DNA from 3 places in the Amycolatopsis ultiminotia genome. Region 3 is predicted to be linked to each of the others. Evidence: riboswitches for the same ligand, from Rfam matches in the RefSeq annotation. Region 3 holds a riboswitch; each other region holds the start of a gene.
The links. Region 3 has a riboswitch for S-adenosylmethionine ahead of ABD793_RS29435 (aminotransferase class V-fold PLP-dependent enzyme). Riboswitches for the same ligand answer to the same signal wherever they lie in the genome.
Positions count from the first base shown of each region.

Region 1: another riboswitch for S-adenosylmethionine. It lies ahead of ABD793_RS35265 (methionine ABC transporter ATP-binding protein); the one in region 3 lies ahead of ABD793_RS29435 (aminotransferase class V-fold PLP-dependent enzyme).
Region 2: another riboswitch for S-adenosylmethionine. It lies ahead of thrC (threonine synthase); the one in region 3 lies ahead of ABD793_RS29435 (aminotransferase class V-fold PLP-dependent enzyme).

Region 1 covers NZ_BAAAZN010000021.1:106,023-115,880, forward strand. The annotation lists gene ABD793_RS35245 (resuscitation-promoting factor) at 1-100, shown strand, start outside; gene rsmA (16S rRNA (adenine(1518)-N(6)/adenine(1519)-N(6))-dimethyltransferase RsmA) at 139-981, shown strand; gene ABD793_RS35255 (TetR/AcrR family transcriptional regulator) at 1,446-2,036, opposite strand; gene ABD793_RS35260 (hypothetical protein) at 2,102-2,344, shown strand; SAM riboswitch class I at 2,538-2,645, shown strand; gene ABD793_RS35265 (methionine ABC transporter ATP-binding protein) at 2,843-3,865, shown strand; gene ABD793_RS35270 (4-(cytidine 5'-diphospho)-2-C-methyl-D-erythritol kinase) at 4,121-5,089, shown strand; gene ABD793_RS35275 (ABC-F family ATP-binding cassette domain-containing protein) at 5,133-6,902, shown strand; gene ABD793_RS35280 (fatty acyl-AMP ligase) at 6,969-8,657, shown strand; gene ABD793_RS35285 (DivIVA domain-containing protein) at 8,707-9,072, opposite strand; gene pth (aminoacyl-tRNA hydrolase) at 9,256-9,849, opposite strand.
Region 2 covers NZ_BAAAZN010000011.1:100,205-110,062, reverse strand. The annotation lists gene ABD793_RS24505 (EamA family transporter) at 1-396, opposite strand, end outside; gene rpsT (30S ribosomal protein S20) at 1,365-1,625, shown strand; gene holA (DNA polymerase III subunit delta) at 2,625-3,596, opposite strand; SAM riboswitch class I at 3,730-3,863, shown strand; gene thrC (threonine synthase) at 3,877-5,142, shown strand; gene ABD793_RS24485 (ComEC/Rec2 family competence protein) at 5,988-8,378, opposite strand; gene ABD793_RS24480 (ComEA family DNA-binding protein) at 8,375-9,118, opposite strand; gene ABD793_RS24475 (DegV family protein) at 9,463-9,858, opposite strand, start outside.
Region 3 covers NZ_BAAAZN010000015.1:28,078-37,935, reverse strand. The annotation lists gene ABD793_RS29440 (potassium/proton antiporter) at 112-1,590, shown strand; SAM riboswitch class IV at 1,687-1,801, shown strand; gene ABD793_RS29435 (aminotransferase class V-fold PLP-dependent enzyme) at 1,840-3,171, shown strand; gene lspA (signal peptidase II) at 3,539-4,057, shown strand; gene ABD793_RS29425 (RluA family pseudouridine synthase) at 4,054-4,983, shown strand; partial or broken gene ABD793_RS29420 (AsnC family protein) at 4,980-5,756, opposite strand; gene ABD793_RS29415 (DUF885 domain-containing protein) at 6,518-9,841, shown strand.

The DNA of each region.
Region 1 (9,858 bases), on a different contig from region 3:
GAGCCAGGCCACCCGTGAGCAGCAGATCTCGGTCGCGGAAAAGGTGCGCGACGACCGCGGCGGCTACAGCGCCTGGCCGGTCTGCGGCAAGAAGGCCTGAGCGGCATCCTCCTTCGCGGCACTCGGTAGGCTCATCCGGTGGTGGAACTGCTGGGGCCTGCCGAGATCCGCGGGCTGGCCGACGAGCTCGACGTCCGGCCGACGAAGAAGCTCGGTCAGAACTTCGTGCACGACCCGAACACGGTTCGCCGCATCGTCGATCTCGCCGGGGTACGCCCCGGTGACGTCGTGCTGGAAGTCGGGCCGGGTCTCGGCTCGCTGACCCTTGGACTGCTCGACGCAGGTGCGCGGGTCGTCGCGGTGGAAATCGATCCGGTGCTGGCCGCTCGGCTGCCGCGGACGGTGGCGGAGCGGGCTCCGGAGGCAGCCGAGCGGCTGTCCGTGGTGCAGGCCGACGCGCTGCGCGTGCGGGTCGGTGAGCTGCCCGCCGAGCCGGTGTCGCTGGTGGCCAACCTGCCCTACAACGTCGCGGTGCCCGTGGTGCTGCACCTGCTCGCCGAACTGCCTGCTCTGCGGCGCGGGCTGGTGATGGTCCAGACCGAGGTGGCCGACCGGATGGCGGCAGGCCCGGGTAGCCGTACCTACGGCGTGCCGAGTGTCAAACTCGCCTGGTACGGCCCGGCGCGGAAGGTGGCCGCGGTCCCGCGCAGTGTCTTCTGGCCGGTGCCGAACGTCGATTCCGCGCTCGTGTCGTTCGAGCGCACCGATCCGGTCGACGGCGTGGACCGGCGCCGGTTGTTCGCCGTCGTCGACGCCGCGTTCTCCCAGCGCCGCAAGACGTTGCGGGCGGCACTGGCCGGATGGGCCGGCTCCGCCGAACAGGCCGGAGACCTGCTGACCGCCGCCGGGATCGACCCGCGCAGCCGGGGCGAGCAGCTCGACGTGCATGCTTTCGCCCGGATCGCCGCCGCAACCCTCTGACGGACTCCGGACTCCGGACTCCGCAGCACCGAGACGGTCCAGCGACCGCGCCGGGTGGGGTGGTCGGGCCGGAACGGGGATGGGCCCGGGTGGTTTTCGCGCCCGGCGGTAGGCCCGGATGGTTTCCGCGCCCGGCGGTAGGACAGGGTGGTTTTCGCACGCGCCGGTAGGTCTGGGTGGTTTTCGCGCCCGGCGGTAGGCCCGGGTGGTTTTCGCACCCGGTGGCAGGCTCGGGTGGTTTCCGCACGCGCCGGTAGGTCTGGGTGGTTCCCGCGCCCGGCGGTAGGACAGGGTGCTTTCCGCATCGGTGGTAGCGCAAGGTGGTTCCGCAGGTTCCGGCGTCGGTCGTCGGGTGGGCGCTGGGTTCGTCGCTTTGGTGGTGGTCTGCGGTGTTCCGCTTCGCTGTGGTACTCGCCGGCATCCGGAAACGCGGTGACCGGGTGTTCCGGCGCGGGTGGAACCCTTCACCGGGCCGGGCCGAAGATCCGGTCCAGGTGGTAGTCGAGGGTGGCGAGCACCTCGGCGGAGCGCTGGCGTTCGTGCAGCACGTCGAAGCTGAGGCCGGTGATCCCGGAGACCAGCAGGTTCGCCTCGAACCGTGGCTGGACTCCCGGTGCGAGTTCGCCTTGTTCCAGCAGGTGGGTGACCAGGTCTTCGAGCGGTGTGTCGCCGTGCAGGAACACCTTGGCCAGCTCCGGGTCGCTGTGCGAACGGCTGAAGTAGGCGGTGTGCACCCGCAGCGCGAACTCGGTTTCCGGGTCGAGCGGGAGCAGTTCGGCGAGGACGCCGCGCAGCACGCCGCGCACGCTCTGGTCGGCCTGCGCCTCGATCCGTTCCCGCGCCCGTTGCTCGGTGTGGTCGTGCAGATAGCGCAACGCCAGCACGAGCAGGTTGTGCTTGGTTTCGAAGTAGTACTGCACCAGCCGCAGCGAGACGCCCGCCTCGGTGGCCACCTCGCGCATGCTCACCGAATCCAAGCCCCGGTCCGCGGCGATCCGCCACACGGCTTCGGCGATCACGCGGCGCCGCTGGTCGTGGTCCACTCGCTGGGGCACTCCCCGCCTCCGTTCCAGTTATGATACAAGTGTATCTGATACGGTTGTATCAACAAGGAGAAGATATGAACGAGGTCTGGTACCGGGTACTGGAGATCGCGGTGGCGACGGTGGGCATCCGAGCCGGGATAGCCCCGATTTTGTCCCGGTTGTTCGGGGACGGGAATCCGAGTTGGCTCGCCTTCGTGAACTATCTCGGGCAACCGTGGTGCTACCTCGCGGCGGTCGGCGTGCTCGTGGTCTCGGTGGTGGCCGTGGTCGTTCTCGAAGGAATGCGCAAGAAGTCCCTGTCGAACAGCGATTCCTGACTGTCCACAAGAGAGTTCAACGGGCCGCGGCGCGATCCGCGCGGTGGTCGCGAGCGCGCGGCGGAACACTTCGGTGACGGAACTTCCCGCTCCCGGGATTCAGGACGCGTTGTCCCGGCATTCGGCCGCCTCCACTCGTGTGATCTGCACCAACGTGCTTGCGTTCAGCCAGTGGGATCGGCTTTACTCGATGAGTCCATCCCGAGCGACTGAGAGACCTGGCTCGCCGAAGTCGCAGCAACCACCCCCACCGCGGGCAGGTGCTACCGCCAGGACCGATGGAGGCTGTTTCCGATGAAGAGGGTCACCCACCCGCTCCTGCTGACCCGCCGCCGCGTCGTCGACGAAGGTCGCCGCACGGTATGTGCCTGTCAGCGTTCCACGGCCATCGCCTGATCCGCTTTTTCCGCGAGTTCTTGCACCGTCCTGTGTGGACGGCAATTCGATGACGCCCGGCGCGCCCGGAAACGGTGCGGCGCCCTTGCCTGGAGCTCTCTCGTGATCATTGTCGAAAACGTGTCCAAGTCCTTTCCGTTCAACGGCCATCGGGTCGCCGCACTGCGTGACGTGAGCGTCGAGGTGCAGGCCGGCTCCCTGTTCGGGGTGGTCGGCCCCGCGGGCTCCGGCAAGTCCACGCTCGCCCGCTGCATCGCGCTGCAGGAGCGCCCCGACCGTGGCGTGGTGCGGCTCGACGGGCTCAACACCGGAACCCTCGACGGCAGGCGGCTGCGGGAGATCCGCCGTCGTCTCGGTGTCGTCGGCACAAAGCCGGATCTGCTGGCCGAGCGCACCGTCGCAGGCAACATCGCCACTCCGCTGGAGCAGCTGGGTGTCGACGGTCCGCAGCGGCGTAGCCGGGTCGGCTCGCTGCTCGACCTGGTCGGTCTCACCGCGCGGGCCGCGCAGAAGCCGGATGAACTGACCGAAGGTCAGCTCCGCCGCGTCGCCGTGGCCAAGGCCCTCGCCGCGGGACCGGCCGTGCTGCTCGCCGACGATCCGACCGCGGGCATCGCCCCCGAAGACGCCGGCGCGGTGCTCGCCGTGCTCGACCGCGCCCGCGCGGAACTCGGCGTCACGGTGCTGGTGACGACGCCGGACCCGAGCGTCGTCCGCCGCGTGTGCGACGACGTCGCCGTGCTCGACAACGGCGCGGTGGTCGAGCGGGGCACGCTGCTCGACTTGATCGCGTCGCCGGAGAGCTGGACGGCCAAGGCCGTGCTGCCTTCGATCGAGACCAGCCGTGCACAGGTCGCGAAGTACGACAGCTCGGCGGACATCGTCCTGATCGGTTTTGCCTCGGTCGGTGCACTGCTGCCGGAAGCGGCCGCCCGCTTCGACGTCGAACTCGCCACCATCGGCGGCGGTCTGACCCGCATCGGCGACACCCCGGTCGCCCGCTTCCGCGTGGGTGTCCGCGGCGACCGCGCGGACGCTGCACTGTCGTGGATCGCCGACCGCGGCGCCCACGTGACGCAGTCCGTGCCGCAGCTCGCCCGCGGTCCGCAGAGCGTGGCCGCCTGATCCGTTCCGCCCGCGAAAGCCGTCCGGTGTCATCCGGGCGGCTTTCGTCGTGTCGCGGACAATTCGGCCCGGTTCGCCGGTGGTCACGAACCGCAGTGGACCCAGGACGATGCGCAGGTCCGGACAGTCCACCCGACACCGGCTACCACGCGTCCGAAATATTGGGACACGTGTCCCGGGTGGTTCTCGGCGTCCGTGCCGCGGGGATGGGGCTCGCGTGCCGAAGTCCGACGTCCGGGCACGTAGGCTGGACGCGTGCTCGCCGTCGTTCCTCCACCAGTCACCGTCCGGGTTCCGGCCAAGGTCAATCTGCACCTGGCCGTCGGGGACCTGCGGGCGGACGGGTTTCACGAGCTGGTCACTGTGTTCCAGGCGTTGTCGCTGACCGACGAGGTGACCGTCGCGGTCACCGAAGACCGTGGGCTGGAGGTCTACGGCGAAGGTGAGCGCACGGTGCCCACCGACGCCACCAACCTCGCCTGGCGGGCCGCGTGTGCGCTCGCCGGGTACGCCGGGCGGCCGGACGCCGAGGATCCGAACCTGCGGATCGTGCTGCGCAAGGGCATTCCGATGGCGGGCGGCATGGCAGGCGGCAGCGCGGACGCCGCGGCGACGCTCGTCGGGCTCGCCTCGTTGTGGAAGCTCGACGTGACGCGGGACGAGCTGGCCACGATCGCGGGCAAGCTGGGCAGCGACGTGCCGTTCGCGCTCTACGGCGGGACCGCGCTCGGTACCGGCCGCGGCGAGCAGCTCGTACCGGTGCTGGCCCGGCACGTCTTCCACTGGGTGCTCGCGTTCGACGAGAAGGGACTGGCCACGCCGAAGGTGTTCGGCGAACTCGATCGGCTGCGCGCCGAGGGCAAGCCGCCGCGGATCGGTTCGCACACGCCCGTGGTGGAGGCGCTGGCCTCCGGCGATCCCCGGCAGCTCGCCCTGCTGCTCGGCAACGACCTGCAGGCCGCCGCCGTATCGCTGCGGCCGGGCCTGCGCCGCACGCTGCGTGCCGGGGTGAACGCGGGCGCGCTCGCCGGATGCGTGTCCGGGTCCGGGCCGACCTGTGCATTCCTGTGCGCGGACGCGGAAACCGCGGTCGAGGTGGCCGCCGAACTCTCCGGTGCCGGGGTCTGCCGCACGGTACGGGTCGCGCACGGCCCGGTCCCCGGTGCCCGCGTGGTCGGCGGGGACGATTCGCCGCGCAACGCGCCGCCGCGGGTGCACGCGTGAGCGGCAAGTACATGTCCACTGTGGAAAGGATCGGCTGAATCGGATGGCCAACCTGGTCAACCTGGAGTCGGTGAGCAAGTCCTACGGCGTGAAGCCGTTGCTGGACAAGGTCTCCCTCGGGATCGCGCAGGGGCAGCGGATCGGCGTGGTCGGCCTCAACGGCGGCGGCAAGACCACGCTGCTGGAAGTCCTTTCCGGACTGAGTGAGCCGGATTCCGGGCGCGTGAGCCATCTTCGCGACGTGCGGATGGCTGTGGTCACCCAGCGCACCGAACTGCCCGTTGGCAGCACCGTCGGCGACGTGGTGCTGCAGCGTTACGGTGCGGAGCACGAATGGGCCGCCGACGCGCGCGTGCGTTCTATTGTGGACGGTCTGGGGATCACCGCGATCGGACTGGACACGGCCACCGCCAACCTCTCCGGCGGGGAACGCCGCCGGGTCGCGCTCGCCGCGGCGCTCACCGGTGAACTGGACCTGGTGGTGCTCGACGAGCCCACCAACCACCTCGACGTGGAGGGCGTGCGCTGGCTGGCCGACCACCTGCTCGGCAGGCGGATCTCGGTCGTGGTCGTGACCCACGACCGGTGGTTCCTCGACACCGTGGCGAGCGTCACCTGGGAGGTCGCGAACGGCAGGGTCGAGCAGTACGAGGGCGGGTACGCCGACTGGATCTTCGCCCGTGCGGAGCGGGCCAGGCTCGCAGCGTCGGCGGAGGAGAAGCGGCAGAACCTGGCGCGCAAGGAACTGGCCTGGCTGCGCCGTGGTCCGCAGGCCCGCTCGTCCAAGCCGCGGTACCGCGTCGAGGCGGCCGAGGCGCTGATCTCCGATGTGCCGCCACTACGTGATTCCGTGGAGCTGATGGCCTTCGCGAAGCGGCGGCTCGGCAAGACCGTGCTGGAGCTGGAGGACGCCACGATCTCGGTGGGCGAGCGCACCCTGCTCGACCACGTGACCTGGCGGATCGGCCCTGGCGACCGGATCGGTCTCGTCGGCGTGAACGGTTCCGGCAAGACCACCGTGCTGAAACTGCTCGGCGGCGACCTCGGACCGGAGACCGGACGGCGCATCGAGGGCAAGACGGTCGCGCTCGCACACCTGCGCCAGGAACTCGACGACCTGCCCGGCGATCTGCGGGTGCTGCAGGCGATCGAGCAGATCGCCGGCCGCGTCGCGTTCGGCAAGCAGGAGATGACCGCCTCCCAGCTCGGCGAGAAGCTGGGCTTCCCGGCGGCAAGGCAGTGGACCCCGGTCGGCGACCTCTCCGGTGGCGAGCGGCGCCGTCTGCAGTTGTGCCGGCTGCTGATGGCCGAACCCAACGTGCTGCTGCTCGACGAACCGACCAACGACCTGGACATCGACACCCTGCAACAGCTGGAGGACCTGCTCGACGGCTGGCCGGGCACGATGGTGGTGGTCTCGCACGACCGGTACCTGGTCGAGCGGGTCTGCGACGCCACGTACGCGCTCTTCGGCGACGGCCGGGTCCGGCACCTGCCCGGTGGCATCGAGGAGTACCTCCAGCGGCGGGCGAGCATGAAGGACGCGGCCCCGCGCCGTGGGGCGGCCACCGCGGACAAGGCCGAAGCCAAGCGCGGTGCTGCGGAAATCCGGGCCGCGCAGAAGGAACTGGGCCGGTTGGAGCGCAAGCTCGACCAGCTCGCCACGCGCGAGGAGAAGCTGCACACGGCGCTGGCCGAGGCGGCCACCGATCCGGAGCGGCTGATCGAGCTGAACACCGAACTCAAGGCCGTGCTGGCCGAGAAGGACGAGATCGAGGGCCGCTGGCTGGAGACCTCCGAAGCGCTGGAATGACTCCCGATCGACGCTGTTCACGCCACCGCAGACGGGCGTTGACGACCAGCCAGTAATCTTGCGCCCATGAGTCGGTTCGTGGACACGCTCGTCGCAACGGCGACGAAGCGGGGTCAGCAGCGCGGCATGGTCACCGGTGAGCCGAAGGAGCCGGTCCGCCGGACCTGGGGTGAGGTACACGCGCAGGCGCGCAGCATCGCGGGTGGCCTGGTCTCCGGCGGGCTGGAGCCGGGCAGTGCGGTGGCGGTGCTGGCCGCCGCCCCGGTGCTGATCGCGCCCACCGTGCAGGCGGTGTGGCTCGCCGGTGGCAGTGTGACGATGCTGCACCAGCCGACGCCGCGTACCGACCTCGCCGAATGGGCCCAGGACACGGTGGCTGTGCTCGAGATGATCGGCGCCGGACTGGTGCTGCTCGGCGAACCGTTCGACCAGCTCGCCCCGGTGCTGGCGGAGCAGGGCATCCGCTACCGGCTGATCACCGAACTGGCCGGCGCCGAACCGCTGGCCGAGATCGTCGCGACCGCCGAGGACGACACCGCGCTGCTGCAGCTCACCAGCGGGTCCACCGCGGAGCCGAAGGCCGTCCGGATCACCTACGGCAACCTCTACACCAACGTCAAGGCGATGGTCGAGCGTGCGGAGTTCGACTTCGACGTCGACGTGATGGTCTCCTGGCTGCCGACCTTCCACGACATGGGCATGGTCGGGTTCCTGACCGTGCCGATGACCTTCGGCGTCGAGCTGGTCAAGATCACCCCGGTCGAATTCCTCACCGGTCCGCTGATCTGGCCGCAGCTGATCACCAAGTACGGCGGCACCACCACCGCCGCGCCGAACTTCGCGTACGCCATCGTCGGCAGGCGGCTGGCGCGGGTCGAGGAGGACGACGCCTACGACCTGTCCACGCTGCGTATCGCGCTCAACGGCGCCGAGCCGATCGACGAGACGGCGGTGCAGGCCTTCGTCGACGCCGGCAAGCGCTTCAAGATGCCGCCCGAATGCGTCTTCCCCGCCTACGGCATGGCGGAAGCAACCCTGGCGGTGTCCTTCGCGCCGCTGTTCACCGGCCTCACCCTCGACGTCGTGGAGGCCGACGCGCTGGAAGCGGACAACCGCGCGGTGCCGGTACCGGCAGGCGATCCGCGTCGGGGCACCGAGCAGGTCCGGTCGTTCGCGGTGCTGGGCCGTCCGCTGGACGGGCTGGCGGCGGACGTCGTCAACGAGGCGGGCATCCCGGTCGGCGAACGCGAGGTCGGCGAGATCCGGTTGCGCGGCGAGGCGGTGACGCCGGGGTACCTGACCGTGGACGGTCCGCTGGCCACCAAGGACGCCGAGGGCTGGATGCGCACCGGCGACCTCGGTTACCTGGTGGACGGCCAGATCGTGATCTGCGGCCGGCGCAAGGACGTGATCATCATGGGCGGCCGCAACCTCTACCCCACCGACATCGAGCGTGCGGCGACCTCGGTGGACGGCGTGCGCGCGGGCAACGCAGTGGCGGTCCGGCTCGATGCGGGCAGCCGCCGCGAGCGGTTCGCGGTGGTCGTGGAGTCCAAACTGGCCGGTGCCGCCGACGCCGAACGCCGGGTGGCCAAGGAGGTCGCGGCACGGGTGCGGGACGCGGTGGACATGCGCCCGTTCTCGGTCGTGGTGCTGCCCGCGGGCAGCCTGCCGAAAACCCCGTCCGGCAAGGTCCGGCGAGCCGCCACCGCCGTGCAGTACGCCGAACGGATCGCGAAGAACGCGGATTCCTGAACGCGGTGAAGGGCTCCCCGCGGGAACGGGGAGCCCGTCCCGGACTCGGTCAGCGACCGGGCAGCTGCTCGGCGGGGTCGACCGGGGAAGGCCGGGGTGCGCGTTCCGCGGTGGCCTCGGACCTGGTCCTGGCACCGGGCACGGTCGGTGCCCGGTGGCCGAAGCGGTCGGCCAGCTGGGACTCCACGACATCGAGGAACTCGTCGACCGCACGTTCGTCGTAGCCGCGCTTGCCGATCAGCGGCTTGGAGAACAGCACGTGGTGGACCTCCGCGGCGGTGAGGTCGTCCTCGTCGGCGATGGTCTTCGCGATCCGCCGCACGAAGTCGTCGACCTCGTGCTTGGCGTAACCGCGGCGGCCGATCGGGGCGTTACCGAAGGTGACCTCGGTGAGGTCCTCGGCGGTGAACGACATGGATCATTCTCCGATTCAGGGTCGGGGTGTGCGAACTCCTGAATCCGTCCTAACTGGTCCGGCGGATGCCCGGAAGGCCGTGCGGGCCGGGACGACTCGATCAGGGAGGCATAAGCCGCCCATCGAGTGAGAACGCGTGCACAGTCCGCCACGGCCGCTCACCCACAGAGAGCAACGGACCGGTCAGCCCGCGTGGAACTCGTTCTGCGCCGCGGCGAGCCCCTTCGCAACCAGTGCCTCGGTGGCGTCCGCGCACCGGTCGACCTCGAACGGGAGCTCCTTGCGCTCGACCGTCGAGAAGTCCTTGAGCACGAAATCGGCCGGGTCCTGGCGGCCGGGCGGGCGGCCGATGCCGAACCGCACCCGGTAGTACTCGCGGGTGCCGAGCGATTTCGTGATCGACCGCAGGCCGTTGTGGCCGTTGTCACCGCCGCCGAGCTTGAGCTTCAGCGTCCCGAACGGCACGTCCAGCTCGTCGTGCACCACCACGACGCCGGACGTCGGGACCTTGTAGAACCGGGCGGCGCCGACCACCGGACCGCCGGAGAGGTTCATGAACGAGCGCGGCTTCACCAGCACCACGCGGCGGCCGCCCAGCCTGCCCTCGAGCACCTCACCGCCGCTGCGGTGCGCCTTGAACTTGCCGCCGATCCGTGCGGCGAGCTCGTCGAGCACCAGGAACCCGGCGTTGTGCCGGTTGCCTGCGTACTGCGGCCCGGGATTACCGAGGCCGGCGAGCAGGATCAGCTCGCCGGCCCCTGGCAGGTCTTCACTCACGGGGTGAGC
Region 2 (9,858 bases), on a different contig from region 3:
CCCCGCCACGACGAGAAAGGCGCCGACGAGGCCGAGCACGCCGGGGTGCTCGTGCAGCACGAGAACCGCCGCGAGCACCGACAACAACGGTCCGGTCCCGCGCGCCAGCGGGTAGACGATCGACAGATCACCGACTTGGTACCCGCGCTGCAGAACGGTCCCGTACACGACGTGCAGCACCGCCGTCACGAGTGCCGCACCCAGCCACGTCCACTGTGGACGCTCCGGCTCGACGGCAAGCGCCACCACGACGACAGGCAGCATGCCGACCGCGGAGACGGTGTAGTACAGCCAGACGAACCGCGCGCCACCGGAGGAAACCCGCTTGGCCGCGAGGTTCCAGCCGGCATGCACGACCGCGGCGATGAGAACCATAACGAGAGCGGTGCCGTTCACGGAGACCCCTTCTGGTCTTCCGCGCGCGCCGAAGACCGGGTCCTCCAGGCTTTTGTCCCGTCAGATGAACGGCAGGGCGCCGGCCCCGCCGATGGTGCCGCTCGGACCAGCCCCACCGGCCCTCGTTGTCTCAGCGACCCGCTCACGAAAAGCGAATCCCGGCCCGGCAGCGGAACCCTAGGCACTACCACCCCCACGGTAACCGAAACACCAGGAGAACGCCGCGCGGCCTCCACCTCATCCGGCTCCGGCTCCGCTCCCGGCGCGACGGCTGCCGCAGCCGGAGCAGCTCGGGTTCTGGGGCTGGGCCGGGGGCTGGGGTGCTTGAGGTTCGGGGATTCGAGGCGTTCGAGGACGTTGGGACGCTGACCTGGGGCGCCAGGCTCCCGGACGGGAACGGCGGCCAGGCTCCCGGGCGGCGACGGGGTTCTGGGGCCGCCGAGCCAGGCATCCCGGGCGAGAAAGAGGCTGGGGTGCCGAGGCGGAGGGTCTTGGGGTTCGAGGGCTTTTGGGGCTCCGGACCGGAGTGTCGGACCGGAGTGTCGGACCGGAGTGTCGGACCGGAGTGTCGGACCGGAGTGTCGGACCGGAGTGTCGGACCGGAGTGTCGGACCGGAGTGTCGGACCGGAGTGTCGGCTGAGGCTCAGGTTCAAGGGCGCCGGAGTCAAGGCCCCAGGGTCCCAACGTGCTAAGGCGTCGGGCGCTGGATGCCGGGTGCCGGGTCCGAGGGCGGGGTTCCGGAAGTGCCGGGGCGCTGGGTGACTGGCGCTGGGTGACTGGGCGCTGGGCGCTGGGTGACTGGGCGTTGGCCGTTGGGGTGCCGCAAGGGGCTGCGAGCAGGGCTGTTAGGCTTTCTCCTCGTTGTCGTGCGGCATTCCGTCAGGGAGGAAACCCGGCTGCCCCCGAGGCGGGCCGGAGCCACCACGTCGCGGCAACGACCTTCACCGAGAGAACCAGGAGCGCCTCCATGGCCAACATCAAGTCGCAGATCAAGCGCATCAGCACCAACGAGAAGGCGCGCCAGCGCAACCTGTCGATCCGGTCCTCGGTGAAGACCGCGATCCGCAAGTTCCGCGAGGCCGCCGAGTCCGGGGACAAGGACAAGGCCCTCGAACTGCAGCGCGAGGCCGCCCGCAAGCTCGACAAGGCCGTGACCAAGGGCGTCATCCACGCCAACCAGGCCGCGAACAAGAAGTCGGCACTCGCGAAGCGCGCGAACCAGCTCTGAGCACACCCTCGGCAAAGGCCCGGTGACTTCGGTCACCGGGCCTTTGCCGTCTCCCGGGTCTTCCAGCCCGCGCACCACACCCCGCACGTGCCCCCGCTCCGTCTCCGCCTCCGTGACGCCTCCGCCTCCGTGACGCCTCCGCCTCCGTGACGCCTCCGCCTCCGCCTCCGCCTCCGTGACGCCAGCAAATCTCCAGCCGGCGCACGAACGGTCCGCTGAGTCCGCGATAGATACGCCGCCGGCGAGATCGCTCAGGCGAATCACCGCCACTCTCCGCGATGACCGACGACCGGACGCACCGCCCGCACCCGCCACGCGAGCACTCGCCAATCACCCTCGGTACCGGCAACCCGCTCCACCCACCAATGCCCCTCCGCGATGCCCGCCGCACCCGCCACCAGGTGCCTCCGGCACCTGCGCGCACCGCGCTCATCACCATCCACACCAGCGCCTGCCACCCCGGCCACCCCAGCACTCACCACACCGGTCACGAGGCCCCCTTTCGCACCAACACCCGTGCCAGGCGCCACCGACGCCAGCACTCACCACACCGGTCGCCAGGCGCCTTCCGCACCAGCGCCCGCCACACCGGTCACCAGGCCGCCCTCGGCACCAACACCCGCGCCAGGCGCCACCGACGCCAGCGCTCACCACACCGGTCGCCAGGCGCCTTCGACATCAACGCCCGCCACACCGGTCACCGGGCGCCTTCGACACCGGTGGCCACTACACCCGTCACCGTCCGCACCAGCGCTCGCCACATCGGGCCCGGTGTGAGCTTCGATGATCACCGTCCGCACCGAAGCCGACTGTATGCCTCGCCGGGCGTTGTCGATACCTGTGCGCGGGTGTTCGCGGTCGGTTCGGCGACGGCGTCGGCGAGTCGGGCCAGATACGTCGCGCTCTCAGTGCCGGCGGGGCCGCGTCACGTTCGCCGCTCTCGGCGTTGGCCGGTCACGCCGCCTCGGCGACCCTGTGCGGCCGGTGGCGGGGCAGGGCTCAGCGGTCGCCCTTGGCGGTGACCACCTCGGACACGGCTCGTTCCAGGGCGTAGTCCGCGTCGGCGGCGGCGCCCTTCACTTCGGCGTTCAGCCTGGCCACCACGCGCATCGCGACGGCGAGGCCGTCCTGGCCCCAACCGCGCGCCTGGCCCTGTGCCTTCCGGATTTTCCACGGTGGCATGCCCAGCTCGCCTGCCATCTGGTTCGGATTGCCGCGACCGGCCGCGGAGACCCGGGCGATGGTGCGCACCGCGTCGGCCAGTGCATCGGCCACCAGCACGTGCGGAACGCCCAGCTGCATGGCCCAGCGCAGCGATTCCAGTGCCGCCGCCCGGTCGCCTGCCACCGCCTTCTCCGCCACGGCGAATCCGGTCACATCCGCACGTCCGGTGTGGTAACGCCGCACTGCCTGTTCGTCGACCGCGCCGCCGGTGTCTGCGACCAGCTGGGCCGCCGCCGACGACAGTTCACGCAGATCGGAGCCGACGGAGTCGAGCAACGCCACTACCCCGGCCGCGTCGATTTTGCCACCCGCGCGGCGGACTTCGTTGCGCACGAACGATTCCCGCTCGGCCGGTTTGCCGAGCTTGAGGCATTCGGTGATCTCCGCGCCCGCTTTCTTCAGCGCGCCCGGCAACGCCTTGGCCGCCTTGCTGCGCCCCCCGCCGCTGTGCACGACCACCAGCACCACCCCGTCGGCCGGCGCCTTCAGATAACCGAGCACGGCGTCGGACAGATCCTGCGAGATGTCCTGTGCGGACTCCAGCACGATCACCCGTCCTTCGGCGAACAGCGAGGGGCTCACCATCTCGGCCAGCTCGGGCGGTGTGAGTTCGGACACGCGCACGCGGGTGAGGTCGGCCGTCGGGTCCACGGCCCGCGCGGCGTCCAGTGCGCCGCGCACAGCTCGTTCGATGAGCAGTTCTTCCTCGCCCGTGACGAGGTGCAGCGGCGCGGGTGCGGTGGTCACCCGGCCATCCTCTCACCCGGACGCCGGAGCGCCCGCTCCGGTGATCTGGCCCGCCTCCATGGCACGAACTGATCGCCATGTCGTACGGTGTAGCCGAGGCAGCGCCCACGGCGGCGCGCCGACAACCGAATACCGCTCATCCAGAGGGGCAGAGGGAACGGCCCGACGAAGCCCCGGCAACCGGCGTACAGCCCGTCACTCCGCGATCGCGGAGTAGCTGACGATCACGGTGCCAATTCCGGCCCGCTCCCGCGGGGCAGATGAGGAAAGGAACCTCGCGATGACTGCAGCCCTCGGCACGACCTCCACCAGCAAGACCCTCGACCTCGGACCGGCCGTCGAACTGGTGTCGAAGGAAGAAGGGCACCGGCAGCCGCTCGCCCCGGAGTTCGTCTCCGCCGAGGACTTGTCGCCACTCGAGGTCGCCTACGACTTCGGCCGCGTGCGCCGCGAGGACATCGAGGCAGGCCCGAACAACATCTGGCGCTACAAGAAACTCCTTCCCGTTCCCTCGACGGTCGAGCAGACCCCGAACACCGAACCCGGCGGCACCCGGCTGGTGCGCGCCGATCGGCTCGCCAAGGCTCTCGGTGTCAAGCGCGTGTGGGTCAAGGACGACACCGGCAACCCCACGCATTCGTTCAAGGACCGCGTGGTCGCCGTGGCGCTGGCGGCCGCCCGCGAGTTCGGGTTCGAGGTCCTCGCGTGTCCCTCGACCGGCAACCTTGCCAACGCGACGGCCGCCGCGGCGGCCCGCGCCGGCTGGCGGTCGGTCGTGCTGATCCCGAAGAGCCTCGAACGTGCCAAGATCCTCACCACTGCGGTCTACGACGGCGACCTGGTCGCGGTCGACGGCAACTACGACGACGTGAACCGGCTCGCCACCGAACTGGCTGGCGAGCACCCGAAGTGGGCGTTCGTGAACGTCAACGTCCGCCCCTACTACTCCGAGGGCTCGAAGACCCTCGCCTTCGAGGTCGCCGAGCAGCTCGGCTGGCGGCTGCCCGAACAGATCGTGGTCCCGATCGCCTCCGGCTCGCAGCTGACCAAGGTGGACAAGGGTTTCCGCGAACTCGGCCAGCTCGGCCTCGTGGACGCCAGCCCGTACAAGGTGTTCGGCGCACAGGCCACCGGCTGTTCCCCGGTGTCGACGGCGTTCCGCAACGGACACGACGTGGTCCAGCCGGTGAAACCGGACACCATCGCCCGCTCGCTCGCGATCGGCAACCCGGCCGACGGCCCCTACGTGCTCGACGTGGTCAACCGCACCGGCGGTGCGATCGAGGACGTGACCGACGAGGAGGTCGTGGAGGGCATCCGGCTGCTCGCCCGCACCGAAGGCATCTTCACCGAAACGGCGGGCGGCGTCACTGTCGCCACCGCGAAGAAGCTCGTCGAAGCAGGCAAACTCGACCCGGACGCGGAGACCGTGCTCCTCATCACCGGTGACGGCCTCAAGACCCTCGACGCGGTGGAGAACCACGTCGGCCCGAAGGCGACGGTGCCACCGTCCGCCGAAGCCGTGGCCAAGGCACTCGGCTACTGACCCTTCGACAGCCCCCCTTTCGCAAGATGTCCGGACACACAAGGTCTTGCCGTCCGAGACGGTCGTGAACCGTCCGGGACGTTCGTGGGGCCCGAATTCGGGCCCCACGAACGTTGCCGACGAGGCGTCCCCCGCACGGCAGCGCGGTCGAAGGCACGACAGCCCAGGCGTTGCGCCACATCCGGCGGAACCGCTCGCGACACACCACGAGCCAGCTCCCCCGACTGTCCGCCGAAGCGGGAATCCCGACGGTCAGCAACTAGCTCACCGGGCACCGGCACGGACAGACGCTGAGGACGTCGCGCCCGCCAGCCCGAGGCAGGTGTATGGGCGACGCCGAACTCGCACCCACCAGCGCGTCCCGGGCCAACGTGGGCGGAATGGCTTCCGCGTCCGCCACCACGAGCCGGCCGGCGTGAACGATGCCGGCCTCACAGCCACCAGCGCGCCAGACCGACCAAGGCGCCGTGACTCCCGCGCCCGTCAGCACGCACCGGGCCAGCCGGAGCGACGTGCATCTCACGCTCGCCAGCACCAGGTCAGTTTGGGCGAGGAGACTACCCAGTCCGTCGGCATGCACCGACCGGCCCGGCGACGTCTATCTCGCGCCACAGCATGACCCGGGCCAGTCTCGGACCGGCGGACGTCATCCACCAGCTCGAGCCAGACCAGCTCGCCGCCGGGACGGTCCGTGGCCATGCCGCGGCGACGGACCTCCTCGCTGCAGCTGTGCGGTCACGGTCGCCGCTGGCCTGTTCTTCGCGCGCTCCAGGTGCAGCAACTCAGCCAGGTGGTCGCGTTCGGATCCAGCGCGCCGAGTCCGGGCAGCGCATCCGGCTCAGGCACTAATGTGGCGGCCCCCGCGGTTCTCCGCGGCGCGCAACTGCCGGTCCGCCATCCCCGGGCAGCACGGCGGTGTCGCCGTCGAGATCGGTTCGGGTGACCAGCGCACCCAACGTCCCCAGGACGTCCACTGTGGACTTGCTCGGATGCCCGTACACGTTGCCTTCGCCGACGCTGATCAACGCGGCCCGTGGGCGCACTGCGGACAGGAACTGAGGCAGCGAGTACTTGGAACCGTGGTGTGGCACCTTCAGCACGTCCGCGTGCAGATCCACCCCATCGGCCAGCAAATCCGCCTGCGCGGCGAGCTCGACGTCACCGCTCAGCAGCACCCGGCCCGCGGACGTGCCCGCACGCAGCACCACGGAGCTGTTGTTGATCATCGTGCCGTCCTGCAGGGCCGGTGACCGCCGGGTGACGTAGCGCGGTCCGAGCACGTCGAGGGACAGCCCCGGCCAGTCCAGCCGTTGGCCTTGGCTCAGCTCCACCAGGGGAACCCGGTGCCGCGCGGCCTCGCCGGAGACCTGCTGCCACGCCCAGGCGGGTGCCCGCCCCGGCCCGACCGCGATCGCGCCGACCGCCCGCCCGTCGAACACGGATGCGAGCCCGCCCACGTGATCCGCGTGCAGGTGGCTCAGCACGACCAACGGCACCCGGTCCACGCCCAGCCGGCGCAGGCATTCGTCGACCGGCCCCGGCTCGGGTCCGGTGTCGACCACCACCGCGCGCCCGGGATCGGCCGTGGCCAGCACGAGCGCGTCGCCCTGACCGACGTCGCATTCCACCACCGCCCACCCGTCCGGCGGCCAGCCGGGCGCCAGCACCCGGACGGGCACCACTGCCAGCAGCACCACGACCAGGGCGACCGCCACGAGCACCCGCAGCCGGCGAAACCGCAGTACCACCACGACCAGCACCAGAATCCCGGCCGCGCACACACCGCCCAGCCAGCCGCCGGGCCAGCCGAGCACCGCACCGGGTGCCCGTGCGCCATGCCGGGCCACGGTGATCAGCCACCTCGCTTCCGGATCGGCCAGCCGGACCAGCACGTGCCCGGCGCCGGTCCACCACGGCCCGACGACGGTAGCCAGCACGCCCAGCACGGTGACCGGGGCGACCACCGGCGCGGCGAGCACGTTGGTGATCACCGAGACCAGGCTGATCGTGCCCGCCATCCCGGCGATCACCGGTGCGGTGACCACGAACGCCGCGAGCGGAACCGCAAGGCCCTCCGCGTAACCCGGGGGAATTCCCCGGCGCGCCAACGAATCCGCCCATCGTGGCGCGAGCAGCACGAGGCCGGCGGTCGCCAGCACCGACAGCGCGAAGCCGAAGTCGACCGCCATCGCCGGATCCCATGCGACGAGCACGCACACCGCGAACGCGAGCGCGGGCAATGCGGAACCACGCCGCCCCAACGCCAGCGCGAGCAGGCCGACCGCACCCATCACCCCGGCCCGCACCACACTGGGCTCCGGCCCGACCAGCACCAGGAATCCGACCAGGCAGGCGCCGGCGGCCGAAGCAGACAGCTTCGGACCGGCCCGCAGCAGCCGGCACACCAGCAGCACAGCGCCGCAGACGATCGCCACATTCCCTCCGCTCACCGCCATGAGGTGAGTGAGCCCGGACGCGGTGAACTCCTGCTCCACCTGTTGCGGCAGCGCACTCGTGTCGCCGAGCACCAATCCGGGCAGCAGCCCGGCCGGTTCTTCCGGCAAGATCGAGCAGAGGCTGTGAAGGCCGCTCCGCAACGCCTCGGCCGCGCGCTGCCACCACGATGCCGGGCCGACCTCTGCCGGACCGTCACGTACCGAGAGCACCGCTACGGTCAGCTCCCCGCCCCGTGCCGGCGCGAGCCGTCCGGACGCCACGACCTCCTGTCCTGGCAGCAGTTTGCCCCATCCCGCGACCGGCGCGAGCAGGAGAACGCGCCCCGTCGACCCGACCGCACGACCGTCCACTGTGGCCGCTTCCACCCGGGCAGGTATGGCCACCGACCGCGTTCCGGCCTGCTGATCGGCGTAACCCGCCTGATGAATCGGCCTCGGCCGCTCACTGATCTCGACCCGGAGTGACGCGACCGTCCCCCGCTCGGCGGCCGCGCCGAGCACGTCGTGCTCCGCATCGTGGATCCGCGCCGCCGTGGGAATCGCAGCGACGAGCCCCAGGAACAGCAAGGCACCGCTGGCTCCGAGGAACCGCCGACGACCACGGGCCAGCAGCACCAGCGCCGCCCCCACCGCCAACGCCCCCACCGCGACGGCCGCCCACCAGCCGAACCGCAGCCCGGCGAGCGCGCCCGCCCATCCCGCGATCGCCGCGGGCACGAGGCGGAAGTCGTGCTCACGCCGGGAGGTCGCCCCGGTGTCCGACCGGCTGGTGATCGTCATCCGACAGCCACCTGCTCGCGCAGCTTCTCGAACTTGCTCTCCCCGATGCCGTCGACGTCGCGAAGCTGCTCGACGCTCGTGAAACCGCCGTGCTGGGTACGCCATTCGACGATGCGCTGCGCAGTGACCTCACCGACGCCGGGGAGGGTGTCGAGCTGGTCCGGGGTCGCGGAGTTCAGGTCGATCTTGCCGGGTGCGGCTCCGGCGCCCGCCGCAGCGGTCTGGGCCACCGGCAGGCCGACCGCGAGCTGCTCGCCGTCGGTGAGCTTGCGCGCCAGGTTGATGCCGGACAGATCGGTGCCCGGCTCCGCATCACCGGCGGCCCGCAGCGCGTCGGCCACCCGCGAACCCGCCGGAACCGTGACCAGCCCCGGTTTCCGCACGTGCCCGATGACGCTGACCACCAGCTTGGAGGTCGCCGACGTGGTCGCTGCCGGAGCCTGGGCCCGCGCGCTCGGCAACTGTGGGGCGACCTCGGCCGCAGGCGATCCGCCGAACACCGCGAACCCGATGGCCACCACGGCGGCGGCCAGTACCGCCGCGAGGGCGACGAGAACGCTCCGACGGCCGAGTACCGCAGGCAAGCCGGGGTGGCCGGGGTCGGCGCCCCCGGGCAGCCAGCGGCGGACCAGCCTGCCACCGGGCCCGACCGTGCGCGGGCCCGCGGCCAGCTGGTCGGCCAGCCAGGCGAGCCTGGCGTTGACGGGAGTGCCCGGATCCCGGGCGGACTGCTCGAACACACGATCGACGCTAGAGACCCGCCGGGTCGGCGGCGAGCAGATTCCGCGGGGGCTGTGGACAACCCACCCCTTGTGGACAACCCGGAGCTCGCACGGCCGGATTTTCGTCGATCCCGCTGCCCCGAGCGGCGATCTGCCGCCATCTCAGCGGGTCCGGGCACTGGCCATCGCAACGCCCGGGAACCAGCGCAGATACCCGAAACTTTCGGCAATGCCTCATCAGCAGTTCACTGACGGATCGACGGACCCGCAACGATCCGGGCCGCCGCTGTCCGCCAACCCCGACCGTGTCTTCACCGCGCTACGCAGCCGGATTCAGGAGCCCGAAACCACCGAAGCCGCCATCAACCAACGGACCGCTGCACCACGACGCCGAGCACTCCGGGGCCGGTGTGCGCGCCGATCACCGCTCCGATCTCCGAAACGACGCATCCGCCGCCGCAGCCGGGGACTGCCTCCTCCAGCCGGTTGGCCAGCTCGACCGCGCGTTCCGGCGACGCGAGGTGGTGCACCGCCAGTTCGACCGATCCGTCCCCGGCCGCTCGCACCGACAGCTCGACCAGCCTGCCGATCGCCCGGTTCATCGTGCGGACCTTCTCCAGCGGCAGGATCCGGCCCTCGGACATGTGCAGCACCGGTTTCACCGCCAGCGCCGTGCCCAGCAGCGCCGCCGCGGACCCGATCCGGCCGCCGCGGCGCAAGTGCTCGAGCGTCTCCACCACGAACAGCGTCGACGAACG
Region 3 (9,858 bases):
GCCGCGGACTGTCCGGATAGGACGGAGCGGGCCGGGGAGGGTGCACCTGCTCGGGCGCGGTGACCACCTCACTATCCTGAGTGCTGCGGATCGCGGGAGGGGGAGGCGGACATGGACCAACTTCCCGTGCTCCTCGGCATCGGCGGGGTGGTGCTGCTCTCGTCCGTGCTCGCAGTCCGGGTGTCCATGCGGCTCGGGTTCCCGTCCCTGCTGCTGTACCTCGGGATCGGCGTACTGCTCGGCGAAGCCGGCTTCGGCATCCACTTCGACAACCCCGCGCTCACCCAGTCGCTCGGTCTCGCCGCACTGGTGCTGATCCTCACCGAGGGCGGGCTCACCACCCGCTGGCAGTCGGTGAAAGCCTCGATGGGCCCCGGAATCCTGCTGTCCACTGTGGCGGTGGTGGTCAGCATCGCGGTGACCGGTGCGGCCCTGCACTGGCTGCTGGGCCTCGACTGGCGGCTCGCGCTGTTGTGGGGCGCGGTACTCGCCTCCACCGACGCCGCGGCGGTGTTTTCCGTGCTGCGTGCGGCAGGTGTCGGCCGCCGGCTGAGCGGCACGCTCGAACTGGAATCCGGGATCAACGACGCGCCCGCCTACATCGCGGTGGTGGTACTCGCGTCCGGGGAAGCCATCGACTGGTCGCTGCCGCTGGTGGTGATTTACGAACTGGCAGCCGGATTGGTCCTCGGTCTGGCCTTCGGCTGGCTGGGCACGCAGGCACTGCGGCGGGCCGCGCTGCCCGCCACCGGTCTGTACCCGCTCGCCACGGTGGCGGTCTGCGTGCTCGCCTATTCCTCGGGCCAGCTCGCGCACGCCTCCGGGCTGCTGGCCACTTACGTCGCCGGGCTGGTGCTCGGCAACTCGAAGCTGCCGCACCGCGCGGACACGCGATCGTTCGCCGAAGGGCTGGGCTGGCTCGCCCAGATCGGCCTGTTCGTGCTGCTCGGGCTGTTCGCGTCGCCGTACCGGCTGCTCGAGGCGCTGGTGCCGGGCCTGGTCGCGGCCGCGGTGGTGCTGCTGCTCGCCCGGCCGCTGTCGGTGCTGCTGTCCCTGCTGCCGTTCCGGATCCGCTGGCGGGACCAGGTTTTCCTGTCCTGGGCCGGACTGCGTGGTGCGGTGCCGATCGTGCTCGCGATGATCCCGCTGTCGGAGGGGGTGCCGGGCGCGCAGCGGCTGGTGGACGCGGTGTTCGTGCTCGTCATCGTGCTCACCCTGCTGCAGGGCTCGACGTTGGGCCGGCTCGCGCGGCTGCTGCGGCTGGACGGGTCGACCGAGGCGCAGGAGATCGAGGTCGACGCGGCGCCGCTGGACGAGCTCGGCGCCGAGCTGCTGCAGGTGCGGATCCAGAAGGGCTCGAAGCTGCACGGCGTGTACCTTTCCGAGCTGCGGCTGCCCCCGGGAGCGGCGGTGAGCCTGGTGGTCCGGGACGGATCCGGGTTCACGCCGCAGAAGACGAGCAGGCTGCAGGAAAACGATCACCTGCTCGTGGTCACCACGCAGCTCGTGCGCGAAGCCGTGGAGCAGCGCATCCGGGCCGTGGACCGGGCCGGGCGGCTTGCTCGCTGGCGCGGGGAATCCGGCCGCTGACCAAGGTGTCCACTATGGACACACGGGGTGACGGCCGTCTCAGATCACGGGACGGGACTGGTCTCGTGCGGCGGTGGTCGGTTATGGTCTTGCTCAGGTCATGAGTGCCAGCGCGAAGCCCCGGCTTGCTGGCCGGCAACCCTCCTACCGCGGTGGGGTGCCCCGGGTGAGGACCAGGCCGGTCGCGCAGTGCGGCGGGCAAGCGCGGGCCCCTCGCCGGGGACCCCCGGATGCCGAGGAGGCAGCGTCATGACTCTCGCACTCGACCGGTCCACGGAAACCCCCGTCACCGCCGTGCCCACCGTGGCCGGCGCCGCACTGCGGGTGCCGCTGGTCACCGGCGGCGACATCGGGTACGCCAACCTCGACCACGCGGCCAGCGCGCCGTGTCTGGACGCGGTCCGCTCCGCGGTCGACGAATTCCTGCCCTGGTACGCCAGCGTGCACCGGGGTGCGGGTTTCGCTTCGCAGGTTTCCACCAAGCTCTACGAGCGCACCCGTGCGGTGCTGCGCCGCTTCGTGGACGCCCGCAGCACCGACACCGTGCTGTTCACCCGCAACACCACCGACTCGTTCAACCTGCTGGCAAAAGCGCTGCCACGCAAGACTTCCGTGCTCGTCTTCGACACCGAGCACCACGCCGCGCTGTTGCCCTGGCGGGGCCCGAACGTGCGCCGGCTGCAGTTGCCGCGCACCCGGCTGGCCGCGGTGTCCGTTGTGGACGAAGCACTCGCGGCGTGCCCGCAGGGACCGCGGCTGGTGGTGGTCACCGGAGCGTCCAATGTGACCGGTGAGCTGCTCCCGGTCGCCGAAATCGCCGCGGTGGCCCGGAAACACGGCGCCAGGGTGGCGCTGGACGGCGCACAACTCGCCCCGCACCGGCGGATCTCGCTGCGCGAACTCGACGTGGACTACGTGGCGCTGTCCGGACACAAGCTCTACGCGCCGTTCGGTGCGGGTGCGCTGATCGGCCGCGGTGACTGGCTGCGCGCCGCGGAGCCCTACCTCGCCGGCGGCGGCGCGACGAAGCTGGTCACCGAGGAGGCCGTGGTCTGGAACTCCGGACCGGAGCGGCACGAAGCCGGCTCGCCGAACACCGTCGGCGTCTACGCACTGGGCGTGGCCTGCGAACAGCTGGCCGCGAACTGGGATGCGGTCGGCGAGCACGAGACCGAGCTGCTCGACCGGCTTCGCAAGGGGCTGGCCGGTCTGCCCGGCTGTGCGGAACTGCGGCTGTTCGACGCCCCGGTCGACCGCGTCGGCACGGTCAGCTTCGTCGTCGACGGCTTCGACCCGGGTTGGCTCGCTGCGGTGCTGTCGGCCGAGTACGGCATCGGTGTGCGCGACGGCGCCTTCTGCGCGCACGTTGCCACGCGGCGGCTCATCCGGGAGACCGGCGGTGAGGGGCAGCAGGCGGTGCGCGTGAGCCTCGGACTGGGCAGCACCGCCGAGCACGTGGACCGCCTCGTGCTCGCGCTGCGGCAGATCATCGCCCGCGGCGCCCGCTGGGAGTACACGAAGACCGACGGCCGCTGGACGCCGGTCGGCGACCCGCGCGAGCTGCCGCCGTTCTGCGCCTGACGGCAGTGCCGGGACCGGCCCGAACGCGGACGTGGACAATGGGGGCGTGAGCACCGAGCCCTCGTCCGAATCCGACGTCTCCGAGCCGGCCGTGTCCGACCGCGCCGTGCCCGACTCCGCTGTGTCCGATCGCGCGGTGCCCGACTCCGCTGTGTCCGATCGCGCGGTGCCCGACTCCGCGGAAGCCGGTCTCGCCGGGGCCGATCGTGCGGAGTCCGGCGCTGCGGGGACCGGCCGCTCAATGCCTGATCCCGCAGTGTCCGGTGCCGTGGCGCCCGGCCGCGCGGCGGCCGGGTCCGGCCACGGCAGGCAGCCCGCGGACCCGGCCGGGCAGGCGGGCGCCGAGCCCGGGGAGCCCGCGCCGAAGCTGCCCAAGCGCCGGGTGGGCCTGGTGTTCGCGGTCGCGGTGGTGCTGTGGGTGATCGACCTGGTGTCGAAGAACCTCGTGGCGGCCAACCTTGAGGGCAAGGAGCCGCTGCGTGTCCTCGGCGGCCTGATCTACCTGCAGGTGATCCGCAACCCCGGCGCCGCGTTCTCCATGGCCACCGGCATGACCTGGGTGCTCGCGCTGGTCGCGGCGGCCGTGGTGGTGGCGATCGTATGGCTGTCGCGGCGGCTGCGCTCGGTCGGCTGGGCGATCGGGCTCGGCCTGGTGCTCGCGGGCGCGCTCGGCAACCTGACCGACCGCATCTTCCGTGCGCCGGGCCCGCTGCGCGGCCACGTCATCGACTTCATCTCCGCCTTCGCGCCCAACGGCGAGGGCTTCGCGATCTTCAACATCGCCGACTCCTCGATCTGTGTCGGCGGTGCGCTGATCGTGCTGCTGTCCCTGCTCGGCAAGGACTACGACGGCACTTCCACCCGCACCAAAAAGGAGAGTGCGTGAACGCGCGCATGCTGCCCGTTCCGGACGGGCTCGACGGGATGCGCGTGGACGCCGGGCTGGCCAAGCTGCTCGGCCTGTCGCGCACCGTGGTGGCGGATCTGGCCGCGGCAGGCGAGGTGCTGCTCGACGGCCATCCCGCCGGGAAGTCCGACCGGCTGTCCGCGGGCGGCCTGCTCGAGGTGACGCTGCCGGAACCGGAGCGGCCGGTGGAGGTCGTCGCCGAGCCGGTCGAGGGCATGCGGATCGTGCACGAGGACGACGACCTCGTCGTGGTGTCCAAGCCGATCGGGGTCGCGGTGCACCCGAGCCCCGGCTGGACCGGGCCGACCGTCGTCGGCGGGCTCGCCGCGGCCGGGCTGCGGATCTCCACCTCCGGCGCGGCCGAACGCCAAGGCGTGGTGCACCGGCTCGACGCGGGCACCACGGGCGTGATGGTGGTGGCCAAGAGCGAGCGCGCGTACACCGTGCTCAAGCGGGCGTTCAAGGAACGCACCGTGGACAAGGGCTACCACGCCGTGGTGCAGGGACATCCGGATCCGACACGCGGCACCATCGACGCACCGATCGACCGGCATCCGCGGCACGACTACAAGTTCGCCGTTGTCGCGGGCGGACGGCCGAGCGTCACGCACTACGAGGTCGTCGAGGCGTTCCGTGCGGCGTCGCTGGCGCACGTGAAGCTGGAAACCGGGCGTACCCACCAGATCCGGGTGCACTTCTCCGCACTGCGCCACCCGTGCGTCGGCGATCTGACCTACGGCGCGGATCCGGTGCTGGCCCGCAAGCTGGGACTCTCCCGGCAATGGCTGCACGCGCGGACCCTCGCCTTCGCCCACCCCGCCGACGGCAGGCGGGTCGAGTTCGAGGCCGAGTACCCGGACGATCTGGCGAATGCACTGCACATCCTGCGGGACGAGAACGCCTAGCCGGTCACCGTCCAGGTGAGGGTGCGGTCGTCGGGTTCCGGCCGGGGGCTCCAGCGCACCGCGACCACCTGGGTGGCTTCCGGCAGTACGTACACGGTGTGCCCGCCCAGCGTTTCGCCGGGCCGCACGCCGATCTTGTGCGGCGGACGGGAAGTCAGCGAGACCGGTGCCTTGGCCACCGCGGCACCGTCGTCGGTGATCAGCTCGAGGTAGTTGTCCGGCAGCGATGCGAACGGGATCGCGCCGCGGTTGGTGATCTCGGTGTGCACGACCACCGCCCGTTCACCGTCCTCCAGCCGGTAGCCCGCGGCGCCGAACAGGAAGTCGGCCGGATCCTGCACTTCCAGCAGCTGCAGGGTGAGCTGCTCGCCTTCCAGGCCCTGCGCGGCCAGCGTCTCGCCGATCCGCCCGCGCTGCCCTCCGGCAGGCGCCTGCGGGCGCGGCTCGTCACCACGCGCCCAGGACGCGGTCTGCGGCAACCCCCAGGTGCTCGCCACCGGATCGGACGCCACCGCGTACGGCCCGGAAGCGGCGCCGTACGGCCCCGATGGCGCGCCGTACGGGCCGGACGGTGCTCCGTGCGGTCCCGATGGCGTTCCGTACGACCCGGATGCGCTGCCCTGAACCCCGTACTGCCCGGACGGTGCGCCGTACGGTCCTGACGGCACGCCTTGCACCGGCCCGGACGGTCCGCCGTGGACCGGGCTCCCGGCGGGCGGAGGCGGGGGGACCATCGCACCGGGCGGCGCACTCCGGGCAGCCGGCGCGAACCCCTGCCCCGGCACGGGCTGCGGTCCCGGCCTCGACCCGGGCTGGGGCATCTGCCCGGGTTGTGGTGCCGCGCCCGGCATCTGCCCGGACTGCGGTCCCGGCGTCGCCCCGGCCGAGTACGCCGCCCCTGGCTGCGGTGCCGGACCCGGCAGCTGTCCGGATTGCTGTGCCGTGCCGGGGGCCGGTCCGTGCGGGGGTGCCGATCGCGGCAGCTGCCCGGACTGGAGCCCCGGCGTCGCTCCGGCCGGATACGCGGCTCCCGGCATCGGCCCGGCCGGCGGTCCCGACCCGGGCCCCGGCGCCGCTGCGGAGGCGGGCTGCTGCCAGGTCCCCGCTGCCCCCGCGATGGCCGCGCGCAGGCCGTTCGGATCGCTCTCCACCCCGACGAGCAGGGGCAGTCCGCTGCCGGACAGCGCGACCAGCCGGTAGGCCACCTCCCGGGGGTCCATCCCGACTTTCGCGGCGAGCTCGTGCACGGCCGTCTTGCCCAGCTCGGCCAAGGCGGCGAGCAGGCGGACATCGGCGGGATCGGACACGGCCACTCCGGCAACGCTACCGGCTCGCGGCTCGCCGGACGTGTTCCGCCCGCCCGGCGAGCCGGACTGCTGTTCGCCGCACGTGAACGGGACTCTCGTACCGGATCCGGGCGGGCCGCGCCGGGGCTGCATTAGGGTCGGCAGGGCACCGCCGCCCGCCGGACGCGGTGCCGATCGGGCCGCCGCTCCGGTCGCGCCACCGGAACCACCCCAGGAGCCCGCAGCCCATGACCGACGTCTCCGCCCTCGCCGACGAGTTCGTCGGCGAGCTGTTCGACTTCGAGCCCCTCTCCGCCGCGGTCACCGGTGTGCGGCCGGATGCGCCGGGGCTCGGTGATCCGGGCGCAGCTGCCGAGGCCGCGCACCGCGAGCGGCTCGTCGCGGTGCGGGAGCGGGCGGACGCGGCAGGCCCGGAGGGGCTCGGCGCGGCCGACCGGGTCACCCGAGAGGTGCTGATCAGTTCGATCGAAGGACGGCTGGACCAGCTCGACAGCCGATTCGCCGAGTTCACCGTGAGCGATTTCTTCGTCGCCCCGGCCGCGAGCCTGCTCACCGTGCTGCCGATGATCGCGGTCTCCCCGGGTGCGTCCGCGGAGGCGCACCTGGGCAGGCTCGCCGCGATCCCGGAGTACCTGCGGGCGTTCGCCCAGCGGCACCGCGACGGCATCGCGGCCGGTCGGCTGCCGATCGAGCGGCTGGTGCGGGGCGCGATCGCGCACCTGGACCGTTACCTGGCGGAGCCGGCGAGTGATCCGCTGCTGCGTCAGCCGCCGCCGGACGAGGAGTTCGCCGCGCGCCGTGCGCAGCTGCTGCGCGAGGTGGTGCACCCGGGGTTCCGCGAGTACCGCGATGTCCTCGAGGCCGAGGTACTGCCGCACGGGCGGCCGGACGACCGCGCGGGGGTGTCCTGGCTGCCCGGTGGTGACGAGATCTATGCCCGGTTGGTGCGCATGCACACCACCAGCGCACGCACTCCGCAAGAGCTGCACGAGACCGGGCTTGCGGTGATCGAGGGCCAGCTCGGGCAGTACCGGGAGCTCGGCGAGCGGGTGTTCGGCACCCGGGAGCTTCCGGAGATCTTCGACCGGCTGCGCACCGATCCGAAGCTGCGCTGGACGAGTGCCGAGGAGCTGCTGGACACCGCGCGTGCCGCCATCACGCGTGCCGCGGAGGAGGCGCCGAAGTGGTTCGGGCACATCCCGCAGCATCCGTGGACCGTCGAGGCGGTCCCGGAGGACGCTGCTCCCGGTGCGCCCCCGGCGTACTACCTGCGGCCCGCCGCGGACGGGTCCCGGCCGGGCACCTACTTCGCGAACACCCACCAGGCCACCGAGCGGTTCCGGCACACCGCGGAGGCCACCGCGTTCCACGAGGCGATTCCCGGGCACCACTTCCAGTTGAGCGCCGCACTGGACCTGACGGATCTGCCGCTGCTGCGCCGCGTCAACGATTTCACCGCGTATGCCGAGGGCTGGGGTCTGTACGCCGAGCGGCTGGCCGAGGAGATGGGCCTGTACTCCGGCGATGTCGCGCGGCTGGGCATGCTCACGTTGGAGTCGATGCGGGCGGGCCGTCTGGTGGTGGACACCGGTCTGCACGCGCTGGGCTGGAGCCGGCAGCAGGCGGTGGAGTACCTGGTCGAGCACACGCCGATGGCGCTCGTGGAGATCGAGGCCGAGGTCGACCGTTACCTCGGGTATCCGGGGCAGGCACTGGCCTACCTGGTGGGGCGGCTGGAGATCCAGCGCATCCGGACGGCCGCGCAGGCCCGGCTCGGCAGCCGGTTCGACATCCGGGGCTTCCACGACGCTGTGCTCTCCGGTGGGTCGCTGCCGCTGTCGGTGCTGGACACGGTCGTCGCGGAGTGGGTGGCCGGGCACGGCGACACCGTCAACGGGCTGGCCGACGAGCTGGTGGAACTCGATTTCGAGCGGAATCCGCTGGAACGCACGATCTACGGGGTGCCCGGCGACCACAGCAAGCTGCCGGATCCGAGCCTCGCCGCGGCACAGCGCCACCGCGGCGCCTACGACGCGCTAGCGCGGCGTGCCGAGGCGATCGATCCCGCCGGGCTGGACCGTTCGGAGGTCGTCACCCGGGAGGTGATCCTCGCGCATACCCGCGGGGTGATCGAGAGGATCGACTCGCGGCTGGCCGGGTTCGCGGTGAGCGACGGGTTCAGTTCGCCCGCGCTGAACCTGCTCATGGACCTGCCTCCGCTGGTGCCCGACGACGAGGACAAAGCCCGCGGCTACCTGAGCAGGCTGGCCGCGATCGGCGGCTACCTCGACGCCGTGATCGAGGCACAGCGGGCCGCCGCGGCCGAGGGCCTCGTACCGCCGGATTTCCTGGTGCGCATCGGGATCGGGTACGTGGAGCGGTACCTCGCCGCGGCCTCCGGTGATCCGTTCCTGGTCACCCCGAAGGTCGAGGTGGCAGGCTTCGCCGGGGAACGCGACCGGCTGCTGGCCGAGGTCGTCCGACCGGCCTACCGGCGCTACCGGGACTTCCTCGCCGAGGAGCTGCTGCCGGTCGCGAAACCCGGCACCGAGCCCGGGATCGGGCACCTGCCCGGCGGTGCGGAGCGGTACCAGGGCCTGATCCGCGCCGAGACGACCACCGAGCGCACCGCCGAGGAACTGCACGAAACCGGGCTCGCGGTGATCGAAGGCCAGCTCGGGGAATACCGGGAGCTCGGTGAGCGGGTGTTCGGCACGCGTGAGCTGCCGGAGATCTTCGAGCACCTGCGCAGCGACCCGGCACTGCGCTGGCGCGACGGCGAGGAGCTGCTCGACGCCGCCCGTGCTGCTGTCGAGCGGGCGGAATCCGTTGCTCCGCAATGGTTTTCGCGGACCCCGGCAGCTCGGTGCGTGGTGGCGCCGGTGCCCGAGGCGGACGCCGCGAGCGGTACCATCGCCTACTACCTGCCTGCCACGCTCGACGGTTCGCGCCCTGGCACGTACTACGCCAACACCCACGAGGCGAGTTCACGCCCGCGGTACACGAGTGAGGCGATCGCGTTCCACGAAGCCGTGCCGGGCCACCACTTCCAGCTGTCGTTCGCACAAGAACTGACCGATTTGCCGTTGCTGCGCCGAGTGGTGATGTTCACCGCGTATGCCGAGGGCTGGGGTCTGTACACCGAGCGGCTGGCCGACGAAATGGGGCTGTACTCCGGCGATGTCGCGCGGCTGGGCATGCTCACCATGGAGTCGATGCGGGCGGGCCGCCTGGTGGTGGACACCGGTCTGCACGCGCTGGGCTGGAGCCGGCAGCAGGCGGTGGAGTACCTGGTGGCGCACACGCCGATGGCGAGGCTGGAGATCGAGGCGGAGATCGACCGCTACGTGGCCAATCCGGGGCAGGCGCTCGGTTACCTGGTCGGGCGGCTGGAGATCCAGCGGGTACGGGCCGAGGCGGAGCGCGCGCTCGGCGATCGGTTCGATCTGCGTGGATTCCACGACGTGGTGCTCAGTCACGGCGGTCTGCCGTTGTCTGCTTTGGACACACTGGTCGGCGAGTGGATTGCCACGCGTGGCACGGGAACCTGATCCGGTGTGCGGCCTCG